Regions from separate parts of the Paenibacillus sp. T2-29 genome, predicted to be linked through region 3. Evidence: riboswitches for the same ligand, from Rfam matches in the RefSeq annotation. Region 3 holds a riboswitch; each other region holds the start of a gene.
What was found. A riboswitch is a leader RNA that binds a small molecule or an ion and turns the genes downstream of it on or off. The one in region 3 is predicted to bind cyclic di-AMP.

Region 1 (5,901 bases), on a different contig from region 3:
TCTCCTCGGTCAATGATGACCGGGGACATGCTGTTCAGGTCGATCGAGCCTGCGCCGAAGCCCTTATGTTTACTCTTGCCACTGACAATATTCAGTGCAATCTGCTTTTTGCCGTCCGGCTGATTTTCACTCATGCGTCACTAGGCCTCCAATTTCCGTCTTCACACTCATTCTACACTATAAATATTTTAACTAATAATCTCGCGAAAGCAAACATATACATGCTGTAGATGCTTGTCAACGGGAGGTATCCATTGTATGACCCCAGCACGCGCCAAAATCGTTTTATTGTCTACACTAGCCCTCGGACTCCTCGCAGGGACGTTATGGTTTGCCTGGCAACCCCAATCGCAATCCGCCCCTCAGTCTGCAGGCAAACCACTATACGGCTCCGAGTCTGAGTCTGCGCTTGCGCCAGATATGGGCAAGCCTCTAGGGGCCAACATCATGCCCGACCTGCCCAAGAACCCTCCACAGCCCGCTTCGGAAATTCTCAGCAAACGGGTGGTGGAGTATCACATTGATGTATCTCTGGAAAAAGGATGGGTTTTGCGAGGCACTGAGACACTGACCTGGAGACATCCGGGCAAGAAAACTGTGAATGATCTGTATCTTCATCTATACCCGAATGCCTTCTCTTCTATGGAAACCACCTTTATGAAAGAATCCGGGGGAAAGCTGCGCGGAGACACCATGCCCAAGGACGGCTTTGGCTCCATGACGCTGACCGAACTAAAAACAGAAGATGGTTTATCTCTCATGCACCGTACTCAATATGTACAACCAGATGACGGTAACGCAAGTGACCGTTCGCTCATGAAGGTACGTCTGCCCAAGCCAGTACGAGGTGGCGAAGAAATCACACTATATATGAAGTTTGAAGTCAAACTGCCTGGCATTTTTGCTCGTATGGGTGCGACAGATGATTTTGTAATGGCTGGACAGTGGTTTCCAAAGCTCAGCGTCTATGAGACTGCAGGACAACGTGGACGCGCCGACGAGGGCTGGAACCTCCATCAGTATCATGGCAACTCCGAGTTCTATGCCGATTTTGGAATTTACAGCATACGAATTCGGGTGCCTGAAACACACATCGTAGCAGCGACCGGATTTCCCACCCGTGGTGCAGTACGACAGAACGGCCAGAAAATATATCAATTTTATGCCGATGATGTACACGATTTTGCCTGGTCCGCTTCACCCAACTTTGTAGCCGTAGAAGAACCCTTTTCTTCTACTGAAGTTCCTGGTGTCAAAATCAAGCTCTATCTAGACCCGTCCCATAAGGAACTCAAAGGACGTTATATGAGCGCAGCCAAGGCCGCCCTTTCGTACTACAGCAAATGGTACGGGCCTTATCCATATTCCACTCTATCTATCGTCGTTCCACCCAAAACAGGCAGTGGAGCCGGCGGCATGGAATATCCGACACTCATCACGGCCGCAGCTGCGGACCAACTGAATCCCGGCTATAATCTGGAACGGACGCTGGTTCATGAGATTGGGCATCAATATTTCTACGGAATGGTAGCCAATAATGAATTTGAGGAGCCCTGGCTGGATGAAGGCTTCACCTCCTATGCAGAAGAACGGCTCATGGAGCAAGAATATGGGCTTATCCCCAACTTGCCATTACAATCCGGACAGGTAGCTTCTCCACAGCCCCTAAACCGCGAATCCTGGAAGTACGGATCGTCGGCTGAGTATGCACAAAATGCCTACTCACGAGGCAAGCTGGTACTACGAGGTATTGAACGTCAGGTGGGTACGAAAAAAATGGACCGGATTATGCGAACCTATGTCCAGACCTACCGATTCAAGCATCCGACCTCACAGGATTTTCAGCGTGTCGTGGAAAGGGTGACTGGACGCTCATGGAGCCACTATTTTGAACAATATGTATATGACGGCCAGATGGCGGACTTTTCTGTCGATCGCATCACGAACCGCAAGTTGGAGAATGGATATGAAGCAATCGTGACGCTTAGCAAAAAAGGAGCGGATTATCCCAAGATCCCTGTTCAATTTACCTTCAAGGATGGCACCACAATATTTAAGGCATGGGACGGTACGGGCAAAAGTACATCTTTCCGACTCAAAAGCACCTCTCCCGTGTCCTATGTGACCGTTGATCCTCTATACACTATTGCACTGGAGAACAAGCATATTAATAATAGCCTGAAGGCTGAATTGGACGAAAAGCAACAAACCCGTTGGAGTGTGAGTGTAACCAAGCTGTTGGAGACACTGCTTGGAAGTCTGTCATGGTGAGGTGTCTATAGATGCGGACTGTTTTAAAAGAAGGCTGGGCGCTAGTGCGCATACGCTTTTATATCGTTATCATTTTATTTTTGTATCGTCTGCTGTGGGGAGTATTTCTCTATCGGCTGGTACAGTCGGCCGTTGTCCCGCTGCTGCTGCGTTATCCTGATCAGAGCCAAAACGAGCTGGGAAAGACCTTGTTTTGGATGGAGGGGCAGATCGCCTTGATGGACAGCCAGGAAGTACATGTGTATTTATGGATACTATTAGGGGCGACCGTATTGCGCGTCCTAATCACTCCCTTCATTAGAGCTGGCATATATCAAAGCCTGTATACCGATGCGTCTGAACCGCAAAGCCTGTCCTTCTTCAAGGGGATGAAACGTCACGGTATGTCATCTCTGTTGTATTACATCATCGAGTTGGGTTTGCTGCTGCTTCCCGCCTTCTGGGTGGTACCGAGACTCTATCCTATTGTAGCAGGAACGCTGCAATCTTCCTCTTACCTGTTGCATTTGTTGCCCTATGCCATTGGGTGGGTGGCTTACGGTTGGTTCATTCGGCAGTGCATCCTGTATATGCAACTGGGCACGGTCAGTGGTCACGCCATACTATCGTCCCTGCTCGCCTTCTTTCGCCAGCTTCTTCCGGCTGTAAGCGTATCTCTCTTGCTTGGTGCTTGTGTGCTGCTGGTCTTCGGTCTATTTGGCACCGTAGCGATGATTTGGACTGGTATGTTGGCGCTAATTCTCCAGCAATCGTATCATTTTGTTACCAGTCTGGTCAGGCTGTGGCATATCAGTTCGCAGTATCGTCTATGGCACATCGATATCTCCAGCAGAGGCTAATCCCTCTCTTTATGCTTTCTCCTGCATTTTTAGCTGTCGAAAAAACTTTTTTCTTTCCCGTGCAAACGGCACATAACTGAATACTGTTAACAGAATCTGTTCCTAGGGCGTTAGGAACAGATTTTTTTTGTAACTTTTTGCGATGAAACATTTGCCAAAGCCTGCTGTCTTTGTTACAATAATCGCAGTGAACTGATAGTAACAACTTTGTAATCTTTATTGTAACCTTTATCTTAAAAACATCGTTGTCGTGAATACTGCTCTCCAAGGTGCACATCTTAAGTTAAGCCTAATTCCTGGCACCTAGGAAGCGGGGGAACCAGTTTGGGTGAATTGATCTCGCAACAGAGTGGTCATAGGGGAACCTTCTACCGAATCCTTAAGCTAACCTCGCAGGCATTGGAAGGGGTATATTTTTTTTGAAGAAGAAGCTAACGATCGCAGCCATGGGTCTCGCCATTGCCTTTACATCTTTTACATTCGGTGGCAGCAGTGCATTTGCAGACTCTAAGATGGACCAGGTCATCCAAGATGCCAAAGGAACGAACTATAGAAGCGGAGGTACTACACTCGAGGGATTCGATTGCTCCGGCTTCACAATGTATGTATTCAACAAACTGGGAATTAAACTGCCGCATCAATCTGGATCACAATTCAAAATGGGAGCTTCTGTATCCCGCGATGAAATGAGACCAGGCGACCTGGTGTTCTTCAACACCACAGGAAGAGGCGTTTCCCATGTAGGTATCTTCGTAGGTGAAGGGAAATTCGCCCACTCCTCGACTTCACGTGGTGTAGTAGTTAGCTCACTGAACGAAAATTATTACGCTAACCGTTATGTCGGTGCAAAAAGAATTATGAGCACAGACGCTTACCATTCTGTAGCTTCAGATATTCCTGATGACGACAACGTAGAATAACTACCGCACAGCAAGCTAACCCTAGCCGCAATTTGATTCTGGCCGGAATCGAATTGCGGTTTTTTATGTCCACTACATCAGTAATTATTATCATTACTGACGAACTGACACCTCAAAAGGTTTCAGTTTTAGCGAACACCGTCGGTTTTACCGCCACCGCTGGGGGAGCATATGAGCAGTAAATCCTTCTTATTGAATGTATACCCGACTTAGGTACGAAATAAACACGCTTGCCATTCTCCTACAACTTGTCTACAATCTGTGGTTAATGATTGAAGTACCTGCATAAGGAGGAATGGAAAAGTGCCGGCCTCAATATCCAACTACCGGATTGTACCGATGGACGAGCATCAAGCGGCTGAAATCTGTGAGTGGCGCTATGATCCTCCCTACAACATATACGGCTGGCTTCCCTGGGAACAAATGAAGGCACTTGAAGTCGAATTTGGAAGTCCCACGCTTCGCCAAGAGCAATATGTTGCCGTTCTGGACGAAGAGAATGAGCTGACGGGATTTGCTCAATATTTTCCTATGGTCGGTGTGACCCGGCTGGGTCTTGGAATGCATCCCGAAAGATGCGGACATGGCACAGGCTCCGATTTTGTCCGGGCCATTGCGGAGGAAGCCAGACGACGTCATCCACAGAATGAAATTGACCTAGAGGTTCTCACCTGGAATCAGCGGGCTATACGAGCCTACAAGACAGCTGGATTTGAGCTGACGGATACCTATGAACGTCAGACTCCAGATGGCAGAAAACCGTTCTATTGTATGGTATATCGTCCTGAACAACAGAACCGGGTTCTATAAATAAGAGCGCCTTCGCTATACAACCGCGATGTTGTATAGCGAAGGCGCTCTTAATATATACAACAGATCATTATAAAATCAATGACTGCTGCGCATTTTTTCAAAAGCTTCATTATATTGTTGGGCTTCCTTAATATCTACGGCCATAATACCGCCATCGTCCCAAGAGGTCAAACGCAGAGTCACGGTCTTGTAATCAATCGTAATAAATGGATGGTGATTGAATGCCTCAGATATAGCGGCAACTTCATCCACGAATGCAATTCCCTTCATAAAACTGGAAAAATTATATTTCCGAACGATCCAACGTCCTTCCTCCAGTTCCCAGCCCTCCAGTTTCTCCAGATGTGCTTCAATCTCTTCTTGTGTAAAAGGCATGTTACGAACTCCTCCCCGTTTATACGGAAGCCTTTTAGCCGCTTACATGCGGCCAAAACTACGATATATTGGTGTACATATTACCACGGCCCCGTTGATAAATCCATAAGACGGCCTTCAAATCAAAGGGACCGACGTCAGCTCCTCATCTCCGATGAGTACATAGATCCGGTGCTGCTCCGGCTCATAAATCACAACGCCGCTGCCTACAGTGATTATGGGCTCCGTACCCAGTGCATAAAATAGGTCTTCTGCCAAAGCTTCATTGACTTCCTGACGCCCCATCGGGTTCAGCCTGTCCCAATCTTCTGCTTCCATTTCAAAAAATTCATAGCTATCTGGGATGCGTCCCACAGCCTCTGTCAAATCGTTCAAAATTTGTTCATACTCGCGCCCATGCTTTACTCCCATGCTATTTCCTCCAATGGTTCAGCGATTCAATACATAATCACTTTATTATACCGGAAATTGGCCCTTAACAAAAAAGAGAGTTTTGTCGATAAATACTATAATCCGTCTCATAATGACGCGCTTGGGGCAAGGACGACCCATGCGGCATGAAAGGATTCAAAATCTATTCTCATGGATGAGGTGTATCATGCAAATTACAACCATTATTGGACTTGTGCTCGGGCTTTTGTCACTGGTCGTCGGGATGATCCTGAAGGGCGCGCCAGTCGTCA
Region 2 (5,901 bases), on a different contig from region 3:
GTGATAATTCGACAAAATACGACAAACAATGTCGAATAAGGGAGGGAGTTTAGGATTTTATTGTATTTTAATCCATTATTCCGAATATTAAAGGAGCTGATATCTTGCACCAGCCACTCAGTGAAGAAAAAGTTTTTAAGGACCCGGTACATAATTACATCCATGTTCAGGATACTGTGATATGGCGATTGATTAATACGCCGGAGTTCCAACGGTTACGACGCATTCGGCAGTTAGGCACATCTTATCTTACGTTTCATGGAGCGGAGCATAGCCGGTTTTCACATTCACTGGGCGTATATGAGATTACGAGACGTATTATTTCTCAATTTGAACGTGGAGATTTTCCCGACTGGCCCAAGGAAGAAAGACTGATTGCTCTGTGTGCCGCTTTGTTGCACGATGTGGGGCATGGTCCATTTTCTCATTCAATTGAAGAAGCCTTTCATATGAACCATGAGGATTGGACATGCCGCATTGTACTGGGGGACACGAAGATCAACGCTGTGCTACGGCAAGTTGATGAGATGCTGCCCCACAAGGTCGCGGCGGTTATAGCCAAAACGTATGATAAGCCGATTGTTGTCAACTTGGTAACAAGCCCGCTGGATGCTGACCGTATGGATTATTTGTTGCGGGATGCTCATTCAACAGGTGTTAACTACGGAACAATTGATTTGGATCGTATTTTACGTTTGCTGCGCCCTCACAATGGGAGAATTGTCGTAAAAGAGTCGGGTATGCATGCAGTAGAGGATTATCTAATGTCACGCTACCAGATGTACTGGCAAATTTATTTCCATCCTGTAACACGCAGCTCAGAAATCCTGTTACGTAAAATTTTCAAGAGAGCTAAGGAATTGTTCAAAAACGGATATGAGTTTGGTTTTCTGTTGGATCCGCTGCCCGATCTATTAAAAGGAGAGCTAACAGTGGAGCAGTATTTGATGCTGGATGAGTCTTTGATTCAGACGGTATTTAGCCAATGGAAACGAGAAAAGGACGAAATTTTAAGTGATTTGAGCAGCCGTTTTATGGATCGTAGATTGTATAAATATGTAGAGATTGAAAATATGGATACAGATACCGTTGACCATATTCGAGAGGCTTTGGAAAAGGCTGGCTTGCATCCTGAATATGATCTTGAAATTGATTTTCCGACAGATCTTCCTTATGATGTGTTTCGGCAGGGCGGTTCAACGGACAACCAGATTTTACTGCTTGGACGTCAGGGCGAGGTGCGGGAAATATCCGAAGTTTCAGAAATTGTACGCTCAATAAGTGGCATTCACCGAGGAAAATATCACATGTATTTTCCCCAGAATAAATTGAACGGGGTAAAAGAAAGGCTTCCTGCCGAAATAAGGAATTATTTTGTCAAACAATAGACAAATATATAGAAATGTAAGTAAGAAAAGGAGATGAAAACCTTGGATTTATTCGACACTCATACTCACCTAGATGCGCCACAATTTGACGAAGACCGTGAAGAAGTTATAGCACGTGCTGTCGAATCAGGAGTAACACGGATGATCAATATCGGATTTAATCGTGAGACCATTCCATCCACCATGAAGCTGGCTGAGACGTATGATTTTATTTATGCAGCCGTTGGATGGCATCCGCAGGATGCCATTACAATGCAGGAGGGTGATTTAGAATGGATTGCATCGTTATGCAGTCATAAAAAGGTTGTAGCGATCGGAGAGATCGGTCTGGATTATTATTGGGATACATCACCAAAGGATGTGCAGCAGCGGGTACTTCGAAATCAAATTGGCCTGGCACGTGAGCTCAACATGCCAATTGTTATCCATAACCGGGATGCACATGAAGATATTGTGAGGATTTTACGTGAGGAAAAGGCGGGCGAGATTGGCGGAGTCATGCACTCCTTTTCTGGGAGTTGGGAGACAGCTAAAATGGTGCTGGATATGGGTTTCCACCTTTCCTTCGGCGGGCCCATAACGTTCAAAAATGCCAAGCAGCCAAAAGAGGTGCTGGCCCAGGTACCGTTGGACCGTCTGCTTATTGAAACGGACGCGCCTTACTTGACGCCTCATCCGTTTCGTGGGAAGCGAAATGAGTCGGCACATGTGAGATTGGTGGCAGAGGCAGCTGCCCAAATTAAGGGAATTACGGTGGAGGAATTGGTATCCATTACGACCCAAAATGCCTTGGAACGATTTGACATTCAGTGAAAAAGCGAAGAAATCAATCAAAATAAAGAGATAGACGGAGCTAATTATGATTTTGTTGCAGGAAACTCAAGAATATTACAATTTTTTAACCGAATATTTTGAAAAATGTACTTGAAACCTGCTTTACAACATGCATGGAAACAGGATATCATCTTTTCAGTGAATTGTTGTTGAGTGTAAACATCAACAAATCATTTCATGAACCAGTCTCGCTGAGTCCCTTTTACAGGGAACGGGGGAACCGATATGGCTTACAGTACGTCCGGCGTATGTGCAAGAGATATTATCTCTTCAGTAGCCGGCTCGACCGAAATTCATTTCCTGGATGGGATTGAACAGGTAGAGAAGCCGTATTTCGATTTCTTTCTGGGTCTTCGGGGTGAATGTGAAGGCGACCGCCATGAGCGGTTGACCTAAGCTAGGGCGACTCTCTACGTCCGAACCCGACAGCTAACCCCGTAAGCGTAACAAGAGAGAAGCCATCTCGTGCATGAGTTTTCCCGCATATTCACACATGTCGGAAGCCACGAAAGAGCTCTCTAGTCTCTTTCTTTGGCTTTTTTTGTTGTGAATAAAAGAAAATCTGTCATCATACTGTGGTTAAACAGGGGAGGACAGCATGCCGCGAAGACGGGTACATGGTGCAGGACAGTCGCAGTACGGGCTTGTCTTGTAGAAAATCTGTTATAGTCACGTCAACGATCAACTATGTCTTACTCCAGACGGCGGGCTATGTAAGGAGGACGGAGGAAATGGGCATTTTCCGAAAAGAGGAGACCCATGAGTCACGCTCATCCAGCATGTCTTACGTATTACGTTGGAAGCAAGAGAATGTGCGCCAGGCTGCTTTGGTTGCTATTTTTCTAATCACACTAACGATTATGATTTCAATTCTGATGTACACGCAATCTAAAAAACAAGTCTTTTTTGTCATCGATGGTAAGGCATCTGCGGTAGAAACCCGGGAATCCAAGCTCCAAGATTTGCTCAATGAGCATTCTATTTCACTTCAGCCGCATGATACAATTTCCATGCCGCTAAACGGGGCAGTACAGGATGGGGATCGCGTAGTCATTAAACGTGCCAATCAGGTTAAAGTATCCTCAGGCAATGAGACGAAAAAGCTGTACACAACAGAAAATACAGTAGAGGGTGCCATTCGCACTTCGGGCTATAAATTATCATCAACGGATAAAGTTTACCCTGCGTTGGATGCCTCTGTTTCAGCTAACATGGACATAAAAATCGTCCGTGTAAAGAAACAGCAGGTCGAACAGAAAAAACAAGTGCCTTATGAGGTCATCAAAACGGCAGATCCAAGTCTCTATAAAGGCGATAATCGAGTCATTCAAAGTGGCAAATCGGGTGTGGTAGTCCAGCATGTTCAAAAGGTATACCATGATGGAAAATTGGTGTCCAAACAGCTGGTCAACAAGGAAGTCGCACAAAATCGTGTGGATAAGGTAATTGCGGTAGGGACGAAGAAAAAACCGGTCGTTCTAGCTGCTTCCATCGGCCCTAAAGATGCGGTTAAGGCTACAAAGGTTAGTTCGGGCAGTGCTGTCCGTAAAGCAGGTATTAATTTTAATTATAAAAAAGTTTTACAAAATGTCTCCATGACGGCGTACTCTGCCCAGGAGCCAGGTATTGGTACACGTACCGCCTCCGGCACGCGTGTCACGGAAGGACGCACCATCGCTGTCGATCCGAATGTAATTCCCATCGGCTGGTGGGTGTATATTGAAGGGGTAGGCTTCCGCCGTGCGGAGGATACCGGTGGCGCGATTAAAGGCCACAAAATCGATGTGTATTATGAGAGTTTAAGCCGGGCTAACCAATTTGGTCGTAAGCACGGTAAAACCGTATATGTTATCGGACCTGTAAAGCCGGAAATCAACTAAAACAGGTTGTGTATGTTGAGGACAATACGATAGTATTAACAACATAGTTATGCCATGCTAAGAAGAGGATATCCTCTTCTTATTTTGTTTTCAAAATCAGGGAAAGATAATATATGTTGCTGTGTAGCAGTGGAGGGAAACGAAGATGATCAAGGAAGTGATCGTGGTGGAAGGCAGGGATGATACGGTAGCCATTCGCCGTGCTGTCGAAGCAGATACGATAGAAACTGGCGGTTCAGCCATTAATAAAATGACGCTGCGGAAAATTGCATTGGCGCAGGAACGGCGGGGGGTCATTATTTTAACTGATCCCGATCATGCAGGGGAGCGTATCCGTAAAATCATCGCCTCCAAGGTCCCCGGCTGCAAGCAGGCTTTTATACCTGAGGCAGAGGCGACACGCAAAGGGGATATTGGCGTGGAGAATGCCTCCCCGGAAGCCATCAGACACGCTCTCGCGCGGGTACATACGACAGTGGAAGACGCCGAACCGCTGATTGAAATGGCGGACCTGATTGACGCTGGACTTATTACCCACCCCAATGCTGCTGCACGCCGTATGGCCTTGGGGAATGTACTGGGTATTGGCTATTGTAACGGAAAGCAGCTACATAAGCGGCTCTCTGTATTTCAGATCAGTCGTGAGGAATTTGCCAGTGCGCTGGCACAAATCGAAAGTGAAGGATTGTGATATCCGTATGACAGGGATTCAAGATATAGCAACACCGCGGCGTACGAAGGAAATTATTCAAAGGCACGGTTTTTCGTTCAAAAAGAGTCTGGGACAAAACTTTCTGATTGATCAAAATATTCTGAGCAAGATCGTAAATGCTGCCGGATTGGATGATACAAAGGGCGCGCTTGAGATCGGTCCGGGCATTGGAGCTTTGACCGAGAAGTTGGCGCAATCCGCTAAGGCAGTTACCGCTGTTGAGATTGACCAGCGGCTGTTGCCCATTCTTGAAGAAGTGCTGGCCCCTTACGAGCATGTAAAGGTTCGCCATGGAGACGTGTTAAAGCTGGATTTGCGTGAAGTGTTTGCAGTCGATTTTGCAGACGTGAGCAAAGTGAGTGTCGTCGCTAATCTGCCGTATTACGTCACCACACCGATTCTAATGCGTCTACTGGAGGACAAGCTTCCTTTGGAGAATATCGTCGTTATGATTCAAAAGGAGGTGGCTGAGCGCATGGCAGCGTCTCCTGGTACAAAGGATTACGGCAGCTTAAGCATAGCCGTGCAATATTACAGTGAGCCTGAGTTAGTCTGTACGGTGCCGAATACAGTATTTATTCCTCAGCCGAATGTTGATTCGGCAGTTATTCGGCTGCGTGTACGAGAAGTTCCTCCAGTGGAAGTGGTGGACGAGAAGCACTTTTTTGAAGTGGTTCATGCCGCTTTTGCCCAACGCCGTAAAACCATTTCAAATAACCTAAAAAGCCGCTTCTTCACCAAAGAGAACAGGGACACGCTGGAGCCGTTGTTGCAACAAGCTGATATTGAGCCCTCCCGTCGAGGGGAAACGCTGAGTATCGAGGAATTTGCGCGTCTGAGCGCCGTGCTGTTGGAGGCCGGTATATCCTAAGTTGGAACCAAACTGTGCATTCACCCATACGATATAGGAGGGGTGATACAGTGTGATGAGTTTAGGAGACTTGGTCGTTCGGAAATCGTACGGCGGTGATGTCACGTTTCGCGTTGAAGACATCCAGCGGGATAAAGCGATCATTAAGGGGACGGAATTTCGGCTGCTGGCCGATTCCCCGGTGAACGATCTGGTCAGAGTGCCTGCAGACCAGAT
Region 3 (5,901 bases):
ATCGACATACATTAATACGAACAGCAAAATAGCACCCGCGCCCGTCCATACCAGCATCGCTTTCATCGTTTCTAAAAAATGCATTTGCTACCATCCTCCACATCTTCTTGACTACATATATTGATTTACGCCCCCAGGCAGGGAAAAGCGAAGGAGAAAACGTTTCTCCTTCGCTTACTGAGCCCTCACACTAGCGGCAATGCTTAAAAGTTCTTATTTGTTTTCGTATTGTTTCAGCAAAGCAGCAAGTTCATCGTCCACAGCACTTTTCTTATCCAGCTCTTTGAACTCTTCATCCAGCGATTTTTCCTTGGAAGCCATTTCGTTGCTCGCTTCAGCACGTGCTTCTGCTTGCAGCATTTTTTCCTCCATACGCTTCAATCCAGCAGTTGCCGTATCCGAGCTAAAACCGTTCATAGCTTTGTTAATTTCAGTTTGCGCTTTAGCTGCGTTATAACGGGCAACCAGTGTCTCGCGCTTGTTTTTCATTTCAGTCAGCTGTCTACGCATTTCATCCAGCTTACCACGCAGGTTGTCAGCTGCAGCTTTGTTTTGCTCATAACCAGCTTGGAACTCGTTCATTTTTTGTTCGGCAGATTTCTTTTCTTCCAGCGCACGACGAGCAAGATCCACATTTTGTGCTTTTGCAGCCGTATGAGCCTGTTCTTCGCGTTTTTTCACCAAAGCTGCCTGTTCTTCGTATTGCTGTTTGAATCTCTTTTCAATAGCAATTTGAGCGGCTACCGCTTTCTCTGCGTCTTCCAGATCCTCTTGCATATCACGAATGTATTGATCCGTCATTTTAACTGGATCTTCTGCCTTGTCGATAATGGCGTTAATGTTAGACATCGTAAGATCTCTTAATCGTTTGAAAATAGACATGTGAAGTTCCTCCTAGAATTGAATGCTTAAATTTTAAGCTCTGTACACATGTTTACGCAAGCTTTGCAAAGAGGTTTCAAAAATATCTAAAAACCGCGTAGATAAGGCTCTGGGATATCTGCCTGTACTTTTAGCGCCCGTGAAGCATGCAGCGCCCAATAGGGATCACGCAGCATGGCACGCCCTATGGCTACCAGATCAGCTTCATTTTGCTGAACGACTCGGCGGGCATCCTCATAATCATCCAATAAGCCGACAGCAATGACAGGCACATTCAATTTTTCACGGATGGTATGAGCCAAATCGACCTGATAACCAGCACGCGCAGACGGGCCTCCGCTGGAGCCTATCGGACCCTCACCACCAGAAGAAATATGGAAAATGTCTACACCTGCATCACGATATCGTTCCCCTATGGCTGCTATGTATTCAACATCATATCCGTCTTGGACATATTCTTTGGCAGATATCCGCATTAGCACAGGCATATCAGCAGGAAGTACCTCTTTAACAGCACGGATCACCTCAACACCAAACAGTGACAAATCCTGCCCATATTCATCTTCTCTGGTATTGGTTAAAGGGGAATGAAATTGATGGATCAGATAGCCGTGAGCACCATGAATCTCTACCGTGTCAAAACCAGCTTCTACCGCCCGGCGAGCCCCCTCTTTGTAGGCCTGAACCAGTTCCTTGACTTCTGCTCTCGTCAAAGTGTGGGGATCTTTAAAGCGTTCACTAAAGGGGATCGAGGACGGGCCTACAGGTGTCTCAGCATCCTCGGCCTTGCGTCCGGCATGGCCTAATTGAATGGCAATTTTGGCACCATACTTGTGGACTTCCTCTACAATTTTGCGATATGCAGGAATATGTTCGTCACTCCAAATGCCCAAATCACGATCCGTAATGCGTCCATCCGGATGAACCGCTGTCATTTCCACAATTATGAGCCCAGTCCCTCCTACCGCGCGACTCACATAATGGACATAATGCCAATCCGTCGGTTTGCCGTCCTTGGCCTCCACGCTGTATTGGCACATTGGGGGCATGACAATCCGATTTTTTAATGAAAGCCCCTTTAATTGATAAGGAGTAAACAAGTCGGTCACTTTTATCCATCCTTCCCTCAATTCCAAGTATGTATCATTATGAATAGCATCCCCATTATACACCAGCTGTCACGGTATACCGAATCCTTTGTAAGGCTAAAACTTGCGAAAATGCTTCAGTTTTCGGTCATGTTTAAGAGAAAATGTACGTTTACTTCGTCATCTTCACGGATACCCGCTTCATGATGTACTTCTCTTCAGCCGTGTAGGGCTTCACTCAATCACCAGCATAATTTTAATAGGACAGGTACATAATAGCTGAGAGCACCACTAGGTACCACTGCACGGAAAGGGGGAATACAAATGCGGTACAGGGGAGTGTTGCCATGTTTAGCACTGTTACTAGCATTTTCAAGTTTTCCCGTTCACGCGGACACGCCTCCTAACATCGGAACGCCCCATCCCAAGGAAGCTGCTGCCGCTACTTCGGTATATCAAAGTAAAGATCGAGCTACTCCAACATTAGCGATGCTACGAAAAAAGCATGCGGACATTTTTAAAATGTGCGGCCCGCACACCCGCCAAATTGCCTTAACCTTTGATGATGTGCCCGATTCAAGGTATACGCCGCAGGTTTTGGACGTATTACACGCAAACGGTATCAAAGCTACCTTTTTTATCGTCGGTCACCGTGCGGAAAAGCATCCGGGGATCATACGCCGCATCATCCGCGAGGGTCATTCTATAGGAAACCATTCCTATACTCATCCGGATTTCAGGAAGGCCACACCAGAACGTTTTCGCCACCAGATTACAAAAACAGAACGCATTTTAGAAGCCAGCATAGGTTTTCGGCCCAGATTGATACGACCACCCTATGGTGAAATCACAGAGCCTCAAATCCAATGGGCACGTCGTCATGGGTACATGATCGTCAATTGGAATGTGGACTCTCTAGACTGGAAGGGATTAAGCAAAACACAAATTCAGCGCAACGTGATCCCGGCTACCGGACCTGGCTCCATTATTTTAATGCATGCAGGTGGAGGTCAAAGTTCCAACTTGCAAGGCACTGTCCAAGCTTTGCCGGGTCTAATCCACTCTCTAAAAGCTAAGGGCTACAAATTTGTCACTGTCCCCCGGCTACTTCACACATCGGAACGAAAATAACAGCATGTCTAAGCTTCAAATATACCAACAACGTAAAAAGGCTGCCTTAACGAGCAGAATACTTCTGCTTGTAAGACAGCCTTTTTTAGCGATAAACGACTGGGCCTAATAAAAAGTCGTCCCAGTTATATGTTGTATGATAGATCAAGTTTACATAACATATATTATGTTTAATTAAATCATACTAAGCACAATGCTATTTATCAATGACGTACAGTTTCACATTCTGGAAGCCAAAGTCATTCACGAATGATTTATTGCCAGGGATAAAGATATCAATCCGCTTTCCGGTAATAGCACTGCCCTGATCACGGGCAACGGCCACAAAAGAACGGTCTGGCAAGCCGGGATGGGAATAACCTGTAACTAGCACCTTTGTTCCCATAGGAATGACTTTCGGGTCTACCGCAATTGTACCTAGCTTAAGTGGATTGCCGTAATAATCGACCGCACCCCATTTGCCATTTTCATCAGCTGCGGCAGAATATGCTGTAGCTTTAACATCAACTACTTTACTGTAATTGAATGTTTTGCCCCATGCTTCAATTGTTGGCTTCTCATTCGCTGGTGCTTTCTCTGTAAGAAGCTGTGGCTTCGAATCCGAAGCCGCCTTTACACTTTTTTCGTCTGGCACTTTAATTTGCAGACCTGCATATATGTTGTTGGACGCAATATCCGGGTTAGCCTTCGTCAACTCATCTACTGATACCCCATAACGTTGAGCAAGCAAAAAGAAGGTATCGCCTTCTTTGGCAGTATGAAGCGAAGCAGCATCTGCTACTCCAGCTGTCTGTGCCAGCCCTGCAATAGCTGCAGCAAGCACCGCAAATTTCATAGTTTGTCCAATATGTTTTAAATATTTCAAGATATGTACCTCCTCTGTTATGCCTGCGGAGTTAGCTGTCGGATTCGGACTCAGGAGAAGCCCTATGCTTGTGCAATTCACCCCTAGGCATATTCCACAACATCTTATGATGCATTGGAATCATTGCCGTTGTTACGTCCCCCGCACTTCCCATGGTTTGAGCCCAGCACCTGAGTATTTATTATCATTACTGCTGCCCCGGTAAGTTTTGGCTTACTGCATAATATCACAATTTTGTAACCTTATCTGCATGAAAATGTTGGTAACCTTGAATATCATACTATACTCGTTACAATTTTGTCATCAAGAATCCGTTTTCTGTTACGAAAATATGGAGATATAGTGACAAAAAGAGAAAAGCCCTCCGTGAAACATCATCACGAGAAGGGCTTTGTCAATATTTTATAAAAGCATTTTCTTACAGCACTTTAGCAAGAAAATCACGGGTACGGTCATGGCTTGGAGTACCGAATACTTGCTCAGGCGTACCTTGTTCTATAATTTGACCGTTGTCCATAAAGATGATTCGATCCCCTACCTCACGGGCAAAGCCCATTTCATGCGTCACGATCACCATCGTCATGCCGCCCTCAGCGAGCTTCTTCATCACGTCCAGAACCTCTCCAACCATTTCAGGGTCAAGGGCAGAAGTAGGCTCATCGAACAGCATTACGTGCGGCTGCATGGCCAAAGCACGTGCTATCGCAATACGTTGTTTTTGACCGCCAGATAACTGGTTCGGGTAGGTATTCTTCTTATCCTCAAGACCCACGGTCCGCAGGAGCTCCAGCGCAATTTTCTCCGCTTCTTTCCCCGACTGCTTTTTCACCTGCGTTGGTGCAAGCGTCAGATTCTGCAGTATTGTTTTATGCGGAAACAGATTAAAATGCTGGAAAACCATCCCCATCTTCTCCCGAGTCGCATTAATATTATGACCACGGGCCGTAATCGGCTCACCCTCAAACAAAATTTCCCCTTCTGTTGGCTGTTCCAACAGATTCATACAACGCAAAAACGTACTTTTTCCTGAACCACTCGGGCCGATAATGACGACTACTTCACCTTTGGCGATATCTATATCAATGCCTTTTAAAATTTCATTCTTACCGAATGATTTACGCAGTTGTTTAACGGTGATCACTGGCTCTCAACTTCCTTTCCCATAAACCCAACAGCTTAGATAAGCTGAATGTCATTACAAAATAAATAGCGGCTGCGATTACGAACGGACTCAAGCCTTCGTAGGTAATATTCTTAATGACCTGGGCTTGATACATAATATCCACCATCCCAATGGTCGAAATAATTGATGATTCTTTAATGATCGTAATGAACTCATTACCAATAGCAGGCAATATAGATTTAAATGCTTGCGGTAAAATGACATGACGCATTGCTTTGCCTCGTCCCATCCCGAGCGAGCGGGCAGCTTCCATCTGTCCACGGTCTACGGCCTGAATACCCGCACGGAAAATTTCAGCCAAATATGCCGAGCTATTCAGAGACAATGTGATCACACCCGACTGGAGTGGGGTAAAATTGATACCCAGCGTCAAAGCAATTCCGTAGTGAATGATCATGAGCTGTACCAGCATAGGTGTACCGCGCAGGATCTCGACATATGTGGTACCTAACCACTCAATGATACGTATACCACTCATTCGCAGCAAGGATATGATCAGACCAATAATGAATCCAAACAATACTCCGAGTGCAGACAACAACAGAGTGTAGCCAATACCCGTAGCGTAAAGACTACGATATTTCATAAATATATCTACAATGCTATTCGAAGAAACCTGTCTGTCGGCAGACAGTGCACTCGCTTCTGTAGAAAACTTCTCAATCGAACCGTCTGCTTTCAGGCGAGCCAACGTTTTATTTACTGAAGCAAGCAATTCCGCATTTCCTTTACGAATGCCTACAGCAGTTTCT
Region 4 (5,901 bases), on a different contig from region 3:
TTCGAGTCCTCTCGACCGCATCAATGGAATAAACGGAAAAGTCTCTCGCGTTAGAGGCTTTTTTTATTTGTGCATTGATGCAATTAAACAATGATTATGATGAAATAATGATTCCATAGTATAATATGACGCCATAATGTTATAGAATAATAAATATATAAACTTATGAAGTGACGGTGAAAAATATGGACACTCAACTGTTAGGAAATATATCAGAAAATATTTTGGGCTTGTTTCCGATTGTGAAGAAGAAATTTTTCACCTACGGTCCGCTTGATTTTCCGTTGCATTTGTCGCCTAATAACTTTCAGGTGCTCATGCTTCTGCGTGAAGTGCGTTCGTCTACAGTATCCGATTTGTCCAAACAACTTAATGTCTCACGCCCGAATATGACTCCTCTTCTGGATAAGCTGGTGGAGCATGGGTTGGCTGACCGCCAATCGTGTGACTCGGATCGTAGAGTCGTGAACGTAGCCATTACAGAAGAAGGCGACGCTTTTTGTGAACAGGTATTTCATACCTTCTCTAATAAAATTCAAGAGAGACTGGTGTATCTGCCGGAAGAAGAATTATTGCACTTGAGTGAAACGTTGAACGAATTGAAGCAGATTTTACTTAAAATCGACAACTCTGCTACGTGATTGATTGGCGTAAGCGAACTGACTTAAAGACCGCCCTTTCTTCGGAAAACAGGCGGTTTTTGTTGCATATTGTGGTATAATAAAACCAACATACATAATTCGGTAATTTTAGCATACGTGATCTTTGAAATGGGAACAGGGTACATGATATCGTTATTTGGAGAGCCTGCTAGGGAGGAAGGAACTTCTATGCAATCTATTTACCAACGCATTGAGGAGCTCATTAAGGAACGAGGTATGACGAAAAAGGCGTTTTGCCAGCAGTTGGGCATTAGTACAGGAAACTTTGGAGATTGGAAAAGAGGAAAAACGACACCGGGCACGAATAAACTCATTGAAATCGCTTCGTTTTTTAATGCTAGTCTGGATTGGATTATGCTGGGTCGAGATGTGCAGAGTAAAGTACTAAAGGAGTCGCAGGACCCTTATTTTTTTGGAGCTTCAGGGCAACTGAATTGCCAGGGGGAATCGCTAAGTGAGGCGGAAAGAGATTTTATACTTGAGTATATTGAATTTACCCGTTTTCGTAAAGAGAAAAACCAGCATAATTCAACTACTGATTAATGTTTGCTGTGAGGTTTGATAAGGATGTCCTAATGTGTACAATTGAAAAATAATTAGAAAAAAGCTACAGTGTCGGAGGGGAAACGTTTTGGGAGATCAAACTATTTATCAGCGGATTGAAGCTTTAATTAAGGATCGGGGAATGACCAAGAAGGCATTTTGTGAAAAACTTAAAATCAGCTCAGGGAATCTCGGTGATTGGAGAAGAGGAAAAACAACGCCAGGTACCGCCCATTTGATTCAGATTTCGGACTTTTTTAATGTATCGCTCGACTGGTTGATGAAAGGAATTAAGCCGGGGGAAGGCGTGCTTCAGGAGCAGAAGGCTGCTTATTTTTTTGGGGTGATGGGGCCATTGAATTGCCAGGCTGAAGATCTTGAGACAGAAGAACAGAACTTTATTTTAGAATATGTTGAATTTGCGAAATACCGTAAGCAAAAAAGGGAGAAGGACAAAGCGAAACTTGAATAATCTATGGCTAAACGCCTGGGTGGATAACCCGTAAAACGGACTAAGGGGTTCGGTTTACGGGTTTATTTGATTTCCTGATAATATGGCGGCGCGTCGGATGCTGGAATGCTTGTTGGGTTTAGTGTGGTGTCGCCTCCTTATAATCGTTATCGTCGATATTCAGAATTGCAGCAACTTGTTTTCTGTACCTTTGTGCTTTACGGGTGCCGTGAATCAGATTGGACAAGCGTGAAGGCGGGATGTTGTGTGTCTCGCAAAATGTTTTCTGATCCAGTCGAAGCTCGACAAGCCTTTGTTTGATGGCCCACCCGAAGGAGGTGACAGGCATTTTGTTGTTCAAGAGAAATCGCCCCTTACGGATTCTTGCAGAATAATTGGTGTGATATAATAATCATCAGTAAACATGTTAGAATTAACCATCTAAAACTATGATACACTTTTATACGTGTTTATACAATCTTAAATGCGTTATTTTATTAAAATAATTACTTAATTAAGTGCAAAAAGTGAAAATAATCCGACTATAGTCTGTAAGTGGTATGAATTTGGATACATGAATTAAAAATACTCTGCCGCTTGAGAAAAGGGCAGAGTATTTTTATTGTGACTGCTAGACTGGTAAAACGACGCATCAGAGGGAGACTGGAAGGCGTTTGAATAGGATGGAGGAGGAAAAGGGCCTGGATGCATTCAATTGGCTACTATGGCTCATATAGGGTGGCTGAGTGATGTAGGAACTGGTCTGATGGCTATGGAAAAGGTGAGGCTGAAATAAGCTTGGCGTAGGTTCGTTAAATTTCTTCCAGGTGGTGAGCAACTCGCTGGTCATGTGATCGATAAGAGGATTCTTTTCCTCGTAAGGAGGATTGAGCAGTCTGAAGGCATCTTCGATACAGAAGGATACCGCTGTGGCAAAATAGCCGTGAATGGTCTGTTCTATATCGGTTCCGAGAAGGAAGTTAATCCAAGTGTGGACAGTAGCGAGTGTGCCAATTGCATTGTATTGAGTGAGTGTGTCTTCCAGTTGGTCAAATGCAAGCCAAGGATAAAGAGCCTTGGTGAGCTTGAGCAGACGCTGGCCAGAAAGTCGTGATTTTTTCACATAATGCGAGGAAGGATGTTGGGTGTACAGCATTTTATCAATAAGGGCGATCCGCCAACCGTCATTCTGCTGGATGGCTGCATACAGACTTTTGATGGCCATGCCGTCAAGGGTTGTAATTTGAGGATACCAATCGTCTCGCATAAAATGTTTCAGATCCTGTAGACTGTTCAAGTTTCCGTTACGGAAACGTTCATCCAGTCCGTAGAAACGGGTAAAACCACCAATGGGTAGGGAAGGGTCCAACAACAATGCGTAGTTTAGCAATCGGTTACCTTTATGCAGGATGGTTCGCCTCCTTGAGGTGAATATTTGTGTCAGTTTATTTGACTCTAATCTTATTTATACAATAATAATTCAATCATTTATGTAATATATATTTACACTTTGGGCTCTTTCATGTCAAATTAAATATTTTTATTGCTTATATATGTTATATAAAGTTACACTAAAAATAATTATAATATTATTGTTTACAAATTGTTGCTGAGAGAGTATAATAAATCTGTTGCCTCAATACATTATGACATGCGGTCGTGGTGGAATGGCAGACACGCTATCTTGAGGGGGTAGTGGGCGTATGCCCGTGGAGGTTCGAGTCCTCTCGACCGCATCATGTGTAATACCCAGTTGAAAAAGCATCCTGACACGTTTTACGTGAAGGGGTGCTTTTTTCGTTAAATATTTTTCGTTATATCATTCTGTTACAGAAGCGGTCATATGGACAGCGGACCGCTCGTTAACTGTAATGAAGAAAGATGTCAGTTTTTCCGCAAAAGCTTCTCAATATCTCCTATAAGCTTATCTGGAATGGTTTGCGGCGCATAACGCTTAAATACGTTACCTTCTCGTGTAATTAAGAATTTAGTAAAATTCCATTTGATCGCTTTGGAGCCTAATACTCCTGGAGCGGTGTGGGTCAGGTAGTGAAATAGAGGATGTGCCTGATCACCGTTGACATCTGTCTTGGCGAACATGGGGAAGGTCACACCGTAATTGATTTGGCAAAACTCGGAGATCTCCTCGCTGGAACCCGGCTCTTGTTTGGCGAACTGGTTGCTGGGAAATCCCAAAATTTCGAGCCCCTGTTCATGATACTGGTCATATAGCTCTTGTAGCGCCTTGTACTGGGGGGTTAACCCACATTTGCTGGCAGTATTCACGATAAGTAGAACTTTCCCTTCGTATGTGGATAACGGAATTTGTACCCCTTGTAGGGTCTGTGCATCATATTTATATACGGTCAAGATATCCCTCCTCATTCAATATTCTGCAATTAAATTGTAAGCAACTCAACAAGGGGTTGCAAGTCCGGAAGAGTATACGGGCATTGGACCATTGTAAAATCGTCTTTTGTTCAAAACGGTAAATCGCACTTCAAATGGAGCTAATTGAGGTGTTTCTTCTCATAAAAACGGGTTCAATCGGTAATTATCTGGCACATATAGCGTATTTTCTTTCCTTTTTGCAAATAAGGAGTAACTAAGCCATACCCTACGCCAATATTGACATGCCTTTCATTTTCAAAAAGGGGTGAAATACAGAGTTTTAAAGAGATACGAGAAGCATAGATGCCTTGTAAGCGTTATTCTTAATCTCCTATGCTCAAAAGGGTGATTTATAGCCCCGCCGTTGAGCTTTACAGTCTTCCTTGCACGGGTGTATGATTCAAGACGTAATTTCAAATTAACACCAATGAAGCAACAACGAATTGTCTAAAGCGCTGAATTTTGCAGTTGCAAAAGCGGGGGAACCAACGAGTATGTACGGCTTTGCAAGCCGTGTGTGTCTCATGGGGTGAATTTTCCGGCCAAGTGCCGTAAATAGGGCGACTCTCACGTCCGAATCCGACAGCTAACCTCGTAAGCGTACAGGGAGAGGCAACAAACCGCCGTGTGCAACCATGGTTTATTTTATCATGGAATGTATGAAGCCGGAGGAAGCCTTTTTCCTTCGGCTTCTTTTTGTTGTCTTTTTATACCGGGAGAGGAGCTACTGATGGAAGGTCGGTTAATTATTGTCACTGCACCGAATGAAGCGGGCAGAAGTTTTGTGAAATTGCTTATGTTTAAAAAATTGGCGTTTGCAGTTCTCACAAATAGCACTCAGGAGGAACGACAGCTCAAAAAAATGGGTGTGGAGCACATTGTGCGCATCAATACGATGCAAGCGGGAAAATGGAATTTTCCTAAAAAAGAAATTGGTAGTGTGTATTTGTTCGAAAACAGCTTGAATCTGACTTGCCGTTTCCTGCAAATATGTCGGCCACTAACATCAGAATTGATCTATGTTATTACGCACGGCTGTAATCCACAAGGAATTTATCGGGGATTGGGAGCGGACCATGTGATCTACACATTGAACGGAGAGGTGGGTTTCCTGCTGAACGGATAAGCACTTATAACATAGCTGGTTTATGATTTTATGATGGAATCGGAAATGACGATCTGAAGAGCGATATGGAGGGTATGAACATGATGGATTTATACATGCTGCTCATAATGGCTGTGAGTTATGGAGTGATACTGCTGTTTGTACGCTGGTGTGATGCGCAGACCTCAAAAGGAGGCCGAAGAGGATGATTGTTGTGCTAGGACTCACGGCTATTGTGTTCGTGTATTTAATCTACGCACTCCTGAATCCTGAAAAGTTCTAGTCAACTATAGGATCGAGCAGGCGGGAACAGCAGATCAAGAATGAAGCATCAGAGGTGTAGATTTTCGCAAACGTGTGCACTCATTGGATGTTCTGAATCAGGTCTGTTGTTCCAAATGCAGGAGCATTATAAGGAGGAATAGAGGATGGAGCTACTGCAAATTGGAGTTGTGATCGTCATATTGCTGCTCTTGGTAAAGCCGGTGGGCACCTATATGTATCACGTATTCTCGAATGAACCGAATCGGACGGATCGGATTTTTGGTGAAACGGAAAAGCTGATTTATAAGGTTGTAGGCTTGAAGAAACAGGACAGCATGCGTTGGACCACGTATGCTATGAGTTTCATTGCAACCAATGTGGTGCTTGTGGGGATCAGCTACCTGCTATTGCGCTTGCAGGCTATACTCCCAGGCAATCCGGTTGGAAACAGTAATATGGAAGCATCATTGGCCTTTAATACGGTA

Region 1: linked by a shared signal. The riboswitch ahead of ACU1JV_RS27775 (C40 family peptidase) and the one ahead of ACU1JV_RS16025 (3D domain-containing protein) in region 3 are both predicted to bind cyclic di-AMP.
Region 2: linked by a shared signal. The riboswitch ahead of ACU1JV_RS27480 (G5 domain-containing protein) and the one ahead of ACU1JV_RS16025 (3D domain-containing protein) in region 3 are both predicted to bind cyclic di-AMP.
Region 4: linked by a shared signal. The riboswitch ahead of ACU1JV_RS07035 (hypothetical protein) and the one ahead of ACU1JV_RS16025 (3D domain-containing protein) in region 3 are both predicted to bind cyclic di-AMP.

What each region holds. Positions count from the first base shown of each region.
Region 1 is NZ_JBREVE010000019.1:41,151-47,051, forward strand. It holds gene ACU1JV_RS27760 (YwhD family protein) at 1-134, opposite strand, end outside; gene ACU1JV_RS27765 (M1 family metallopeptidase) at 259-2,271, shown strand; gene ACU1JV_RS27770 (hypothetical protein) at 2,283-3,110, shown strand; cyclic di-AMP (ydaO/yuaA leader) riboswitch at 3,387-3,524, shown strand; gene ACU1JV_RS27775 (C40 family peptidase) at 3,530-4,030, shown strand; gene ACU1JV_RS27780 (GNAT family N-acetyltransferase) at 4,334-4,840, shown strand; gene ACU1JV_RS27785 (4a-hydroxytetrahydrobiopterin dehydratase) at 4,919-5,218, opposite strand; gene ACU1JV_RS27790 (hypothetical protein) at 5,336-5,629, opposite strand; gene motA (flagellar motor stator protein MotA) at 5,817-5,901, shown strand, end outside.
Region 2 is NZ_JBREVE010000018.1:79,646-85,546, reverse strand. It holds gene ACU1JV_RS27490 (HD domain-containing protein) at 105-1,388, shown strand; gene ACU1JV_RS27485 (TatD family hydrolase) at 1,431-2,201, shown strand; cyclic di-AMP (ydaO/yuaA leader) riboswitch at 2,402-2,682, shown strand; gene ACU1JV_RS27480 (G5 domain-containing protein) at 2,954-4,102, shown strand; gene rnmV (ribonuclease M5) at 4,248-4,793, shown strand; gene rsmA (16S rRNA (adenine(1518)-N(6)/adenine(1519)-N(6))-dimethyltransferase RsmA) at 4,801-5,685, shown strand; gene yabG (sporulation peptidase YabG) at 5,741-5,901, shown strand, end outside.
Region 3 is NZ_JBREVE010000005.1:156,296-162,196, reverse strand. It holds gene ACU1JV_RS16045 (DUF350 domain-containing protein) at 1-84, opposite strand, end outside; gene ACU1JV_RS16040 (PspA/IM30 family protein) at 214-882, opposite strand; gene ACU1JV_RS16035 (NADH:flavin oxidoreductase/NADH oxidase) at 969-1,991, opposite strand; gene ACU1JV_RS16030 (polysaccharide deacetylase family protein) at 2,295-3,101, shown strand; gene ACU1JV_RS16025 (3D domain-containing protein) at 3,298-3,966, opposite strand; cyclic di-AMP (ydaO/yuaA leader) riboswitch at 3,972-4,140, opposite strand; gene ACU1JV_RS16020 (amino acid ABC transporter ATP-binding protein) at 4,385-5,107, opposite strand; gene ACU1JV_RS16015 (ABC transporter substrate-binding protein/permease) at 5,094-5,901, opposite strand, start outside.
Region 4 is NZ_JBREVE010000002.1:286,942-292,842, reverse strand. It holds tRNA gene ACU1JV_RS07075 (tRNA-Leu) at 1-20, shown strand, start outside; gene ACU1JV_RS07070 (MarR family winged helix-turn-helix transcriptional regulator) at 186-641, shown strand; gene ACU1JV_RS07065 (helix-turn-helix domain-containing protein) at 831-1,205, shown strand; gene ACU1JV_RS07060 (helix-turn-helix domain-containing protein) at 1,294-1,677, shown strand; gene ACU1JV_RS07055 (Rha family transcriptional regulator) at 1,796-2,017, opposite strand; gene ACU1JV_RS07050 (urease accessory protein UreF) at 2,309-3,046, opposite strand; tRNA gene ACU1JV_RS07045 (tRNA-Leu) at 3,310-3,392, shown strand; gene ACU1JV_RS07040 (glutathione peroxidase) at 3,541-4,026, opposite strand; cyclic di-AMP (ydaO/yuaA leader) riboswitch at 4,491-4,664, shown strand; gene ACU1JV_RS07035 (hypothetical protein) at 4,778-5,173, shown strand; gene kdpF (K(+)-transporting ATPase subunit F) at 5,358-5,435, shown strand; gene kdpA (potassium-transporting ATPase subunit KdpA) at 5,581-5,901, shown strand, end outside.